2 linked regions of the Prochlorococcus marinus str. MIT 9515 genome follow. The protein of the gene in region 1 interacts with the protein of each later gene in a pairwise test. Links are inferred from orthologs where the notes say so. Each region holds a gene or a part of one and is shown in the gene's direction. Other genes may lie near its edges.

What was found.
Region 2: the proteins of ftsZ (region 1) and P9515_RS08685 interact in binary tests that used the Escherichia coli proteins (3 or more experiments, as listed by UniProt). The link is inferred for Prochlorococcus marinus str. MIT 9515 from one-to-one orthologs.

What each region holds. Positions count from the first base shown.
Region 1 is NC_008817.1:1,306,582-1,309,525, forward strand. The notes cover bases 10-2,876. They hold ftsZ (cell division protein FtsZ), read left to right. Parts: upstream 10-818; coding sequence 819-1,934; downstream 1,935-2,876. Other genes in these bases: P9515_RS07095 (cell division protein FtsQ/DivIB), read left to right, coding at 10-641; panB (3-methyl-2-oxobutanoate hydroxymethyltransferase), read left to right, coding at 2,089-2,862; hemW (radical SAM family heme chaperone HemW), read right to left, coding at 2,855-2,876. Outside these bases: more of P9515_RS07095, read left to right, coding at 1-9; more of hemW, read right to left, coding at 2,877-2,944. UniProt on the Escherichia coli protein: Essential cell division protein that forms a contractile ring structure (Z ring) at the future cell division site. The regulation of the ring assembly controls the timing and the location of cell division.
Region 2 is NC_008817.1:1,594,336-1,597,212, reverse strand. What follows is about bases 7-2,806. They hold P9515_RS08685 (rod shape-determining protein), read left to right. Parts: upstream 7-780; coding sequence 781-1,833; downstream 1,834-2,806. Other genes in these bases: P9515_RS08675 (hypothetical protein), read left to right, coding at 2,588-2,806; mreC (rod shape-determining protein MreC), read left to right, coding at 1,838-2,587; P9515_RS08690 (single-stranded DNA-binding protein), read right to left, coding at 275-646; P9515_RS08695 (DedA family protein), read left to right, coding at 7-278. Outside these bases: more of P9515_RS08695, read left to right, coding at 1-6; more of P9515_RS08675, read left to right, coding at 2,807-2,877. UniProt on the Escherichia coli protein: Forms membrane-associated dynamic filaments that are essential for cell shape determination. Acts by regulating cell wall synthesis and cell elongation, and thus cell shape.

The sequences.
Region 1 (2,944 bases):
CTTTTCAAAAAGTTTATCCGCAAGATATTTTAATTTTTGGTAGCGATTTTTTCTCTAAGAACGATATCCTTAATAATTCATCCCTAAAGTTGCCAACCCCATTGATATTTGTCAAAACTATATTTACGGAAAAAGAGTTGAAAAGGAATTTATCTCTTGAGAATGTTTCAGTTTCGAGGCAGATATTTCCTTTTGGTTTGAAAATCCTAATTCAAACTAGAACGCCAATAGCTTATGGGGATAAAATTTTAAAAGGAGAAAAAATAAATGGTTTTATTGATAAAGAAGGTTTTTTTATAGATGAAAAACATTCAGATAAAGAAAGTATTAAAAAATTGTCCGTTAAAGTTTTCGGTTGGAAAGAAAATTTTAAAGAGATATTATCAAAAATTTTTTATTTTCAAAAAAACAATAATGTTGAATTCGTTACGATAGAGTTTTCTCCGAATGGATTTTTAACTTTAGAAGAAAAAACCTTAAAAACGATACTATTAGGCATTGAACCAAAAAGAATCGAAACTCAATTGCAAATAATCGAAGATATCAAAAATCAAATAAAAGATACTAAAGTTTTAAAAAAAATAGATAATATCGATCTTACTGATCCACATAATCCAAAAATTAAAGTGTTCAAACCCTAATAATTGAAAACAAATTTTAAAAAAGTTTTTTTGATTACTACAGTATTTATAAGGGTTCTACTTATTAACTCAAAAATTTAATAAGTTAATATTTAAGGATTTTCGTCAAGAAAATCCAACATATTTACTTAGTGAGTTCATAATGCACCCAATACTAGTATTTGATTTTATTTAGAGATGAGCTTCGGAAACAATCCAAACTTTGATCAATCAAAAGACATCCTTCCAAGTCAAAGTGCCAAAATTGAAGTCATTGGTGTTGGGGGTGGTGGAAGTAATGCTGTAAACAGGATGATTGATACTGATCTTGAAGGCGTTTCTTTCAGAGTTCTGAATACTGATGCCCAAGCATTATTACAGTCTTCTGCTGAAAAAAGAGTACAACTTGGTCAAAACTTGACAAGAGGATTGGGAGCAGGTGGAAATCCAAGCATTGGTCAAAAAGCCGCCGAAGAGTCTAAGGATGAACTTCAACAAGCTTTGGAAGGTTCTGACTTAGTTTTTATTGCTGCAGGCATGGGAGGAGGTACTGGTACAGGTGCAGCTCCAGTTGTTGCTGAGGTTGCAAAACAAAGTGGTGCCTTAACTGTAGGAATAGTTACAAAGCCGTTTTCTTTTGAAGGCAAAAGGAGAATGAGGCAAGCAGAAGAAGGTATTGCAAGACTAGCTGAAAATGTTGACACACTGATTGTTATTCCAAATGATCGATTAAAAGAAGTTACGGGAGGTGCTTCGATTCAAGAAGCCTTCAGAAACGCTGATGATGTTTTAAGAATGGGTGTTAAAGGCATTAGTGAAATAATCACTTGCCCAGGTGAAGTTAATGTTGATTTTGCTGATGTTCGATCTGTAATGACTGAAGCTGGGACAGCTCTTCTAGGTATGGGTATTGGTTCGGGGAGATCTAGAGCGCTAGAAGCAGCCCAAGCGGCGATGAATAGCCCATTACTAGAGGCAGGAAGAATTGATGGGGCCAAAGGTTGTGTTATTAACATCACTGGAGGTAAAGATTTAACTCTTGACGATGTAACCGCAGTTGGAGAAGTTATAAGTGATGTAGTAGCTCAAGATGCAAATATAATCGTAGGTACAGCTGTTGATGAATCAATGGAAGGGGAGGTACAAGTAACTGTTATTGCAACAGGTTTCGAAACCAACCAACCATTAAAGCAACAAAGTTTAAAAAACAGATTATCTAATCAACCTTTTTATAATGTTTCCGATAATAAAGACACAGGAGCCAATATCCCAGAATTTTTAAGATTAAGGCAGAATAAAAAAAATATCGAATAATCGTTAGATTGGAGTGACTCGGTTATCTCGCCTGCCTCAAGCATCCCTTGTGGCTGCTACCTTCCGATCCTGACCAGGTTTGGGTGTTAAAACCGCGAAAGGCCGAGTCAAAATTATACTAGCAATTTTTGATAAAAAAAGATACATAACTCTTATGTTGCCATCAGAACTCGTTAAATATAAAAAAAATTCTCAAAAAATCATTGCATTAACTGCTTGGGACTCCATATCAGGTTCTCTAGCTGAGCAATCAGGAGCAGATATTGTTCTAGTAGGAGACTCTTTAGCAATGGTGTGTTTAGGATACAAATCCACATTACCAGTAACTTTAGAGAATATGATTTATCACACAAATGCAGTTTCAAGAGGGTTCAGCAGAGAAATAGAAGAACATTCCTTATTAGTTTGTGATATGCCTTTTCTAACTTATCAATGCGGAGAAGATAAGGCAGTGGAATATGCCGGGAAAATAATTAAGAACACCTATGCAAAGGCAGTAAAAATTGAAGGTGCTGAACCAGAGGTCCAAACTGTTATTTCAAGGCTAATAAGAATGGGGATTCCTGTCATGGGGCATTTAGGACTTACACCACAGAGTTATTTAAATCTAGGATTAAAAAAACAAGGGCTCAAGAAAGAAAGTTACGAAAAAATCAAAAGAGATGCTTTATCACTAGAAAAATTGGGATGCTTTTCTATAGTTTTGGAGCATATTCCGGAATTACTTGCTAAAGAAATTCAAACCGATTTAGAAATACCGACAATAGGAATAGGTGCAGGCGTCTTTTGTGATGGTCAGGTAAGAGTTACGGCTGATTTATTAGGCCTAAGTGATAAGCAGCCTCCATTTTGTAAACCAATTGTTGATGGGAAAAAATATTTTGGTGAAAAACTTAAAGAGTGGGTAACTTCTGAAAGGCTTAGTTAACTTTGTCCCACCATCTAAACATTGAGACAAGAATTTGATTGCTTAATTCCATACCTTTTGGATCACTCAAAAAAAATCTATT
Region 2 (2,877 bases), 290 kb from region 1 along the record:
TTTGGGGTAGATTGATTCCCGGGATAAGAACATTAATTTCAGTTCCTGCTGGAATGGAACTGATGCCTCTTAGAAAATTCTTAATTTGGACGAGCTTAGGAAGTTTGATATGGGTTGCATTATTAACTTATGCAGGATTTGTATTTGGTGAAAATTATCAAATTATTGAAACTTATTTAGATCAAATTAAATATATTTTAAAACCTATCCTAATTCTGATAATTGTTTATTTGTTAATAAAATTTTTTATGAGACTTTATAAAAAAAATATATCTTAAAAAGGAATATCTCCAGAGTTATTATTATTTGTAAAATTACTATTATCTGTCTCTTTCCTAGAACTTAATAAATTTAATCTATCCACCCTTACTACAGGTTTAAATCTATCTTCACCTGAATTTTTATCTTTCCAACTATCAATTTTAAAACTTCCTGTAATACCAATCAAGGAACCTTTTTTTACATAGTCAGCAGCTATTTGTGCTTGTTTACCCCATATTTCTAGATTGAACCAGTCAGGTTCATCACCTTTACTTAATCTGTTAACTGCTAGGGTGAAGTTAGCTACTGTGCTCCCTGACTCAAAATATCTTACATCTGGTTCTCTTCCGGCTCTGCCAACCAAATTTATAGTGTTAATTTCCATAATTTAATTTTTTTCTATATTACTCATTTTTTTTGTTTTTGCTTAAAGTTTTGCAAGCTATTCATAACTAAATGATAGATTTTTGAGAGGTAGTGACAGAATAGATATATTATTTATTTAATAGATTTTTTATTGTGATTTTTAACAGATTTAAATTTTCTAGGGATATCGGTATTGATTTGGGTACTGCTAATACTCTTATTCATGTATCAGGTAAGGGTGTCGTTTTACAAGAACCTTCAGTTGTAGCGATGGATCTTGAAGAGGGAGTTCCTCTGGCAGTAGGTGAAGAAGCAAAATTAATGCTCGGAAGAACACCAGGAAATATAAGAGCCGTGAGACCTTTAAGAGATGGAGTTATCGCAGATTTTGATGCGGCGGAACAAATGATAAAAACTTTTATTCAAAAATGCAATGAAGGGAGGGGGCTTTTAGCTCCAAGAATAGTCATTGGTATCCCTAGTGGAGTTACTAGTGTCGAACGAAGAGCAGTTAGAGAAGCTGGCTTGGCTGGAGCTAGGGAGGTACATTTGATTGATGAACCAGTAGCTGCTGCAATAGGAGCTTCATTACCAGTAACGGAACCTATTGGGACTATGATTGTTGATATAGGAGGGGGAACTACTGAAGTAGCAGTTCTAAGTCTAGGTGGAACGGTTTTAAGCGAATCTGTAAGAATAGCTGGTGATGAACTTAATGAATCAATAGCAATTTATCTTAAAAAAGTACATAACTTAGTCGTCGGAGAGAGAACTGCTGAAGATATAAAAATAAAAATTGGATCAGCATTTCCAGATGACGAATTTGATACTACCTCTATAGAAGTAAGAGGTTTACATCTTTTATCTGGGTTACCAAGATCTATCACCTTAACCTCAGGAGAAATTCGAGAGGCAATGTCTGAACCTCTTAGTAAGATTGTTGAAGCTGTAAAAAGAACTTTGGAGCGAACCCCTCCTGAATTAGCTGCAGATATAGTTGATAGAGGAATTATGCTTGCTGGAGGTGGAGCCCTTGTAAGAGGTGTTAGTGATTTACTAAGTCATGAAACTGGGATTTTTACGCACATAGCAGAAAATCCATTACTTTGCGTTGTTAACGGTTGTGGATTGGTACTAGACGATTTCAAAAAACTCAAAAGAGTTGTTGATACTCCTGATTTTATAAGGAATGCGATCAGAGATTGATTGAATGGTAGATATTCGAAGAATATCAACTAATCGTTGGTGGCATAAAAAGAAGAATTGGGTTTTATTTATATTTTTATTGTTTTTGATTTTTGTGAGAATATCCAGAGGATCTCTATATAAAGACCTTTATTTTTTAATTTCAAAACCGTTTTGGCCAGGCCAATTTCAAAGAGAGGTTTTAACTAAAAGTGTTGAACAAGAGTCTTTTGTAAGGTTAAAACAGCTAGAGAAAGATAATAAAAGATTACGTGAAATTTTATCACTACAAAGATTATCTGACTCTGAAACTATTTCAGCAACTGTTATTTCAAGAAAAACAGGGAGCTGGTGGAGGCAAATTATTTTAAATAAAGGTTCCAAAGACGGAGTAGAAGTTGGGAGTTTTGTTGTTGGCCCTGGAGGATTATTAGGAAGAGTGAATAATACTTCTTTATTTACTTCGTCTGTCACATTATTAACTTCTCCTGAGAGTAAAGTGGGGATTTGGGTTGAAAGAATTCAGAGCCATGGGTTACTAGTGGGCTTAGGAAATGATCATCCAAAAGTAATTTTTTATAATAAGGAGGTTGATATTGAAGTGGGCGATTTTGTTTTATCATCCCCCGCCAGCACTTTATTGCCTCCAAATATTCCTATAGGTATTATTCAATCTGTTGATGCGGAATTCAAAGCACAAAAAACTGCAAATCTTTTGCTTTTAGGAAAACCTCAAGCAATAGATTGGGTTCAAATCGTAAAAGTTAAAATTTAAATGGAAAAATACTTAATTAAACATTTTCCTTTAATTTCTTTTTTATTTCTTCCAATAGTTTACTTTTGGGATCCGAATTGGATGGGATTTTTTGGGGTTCAACCTTATTGGCCCTTATTTTGGTTATTGCCTTGGTCTATGATCTATGGATCAATTGATGGTCTAATAGTTGGGTTGTGTTTAGGACTTGTTTTAGATTCTATAAGTCCTAATAATGGTTTTACACAAATACCAGGCTTGATTTTATGTGGAATATGGTTTGGAAAATTAAGTGTTTCTAGTAACAAAAT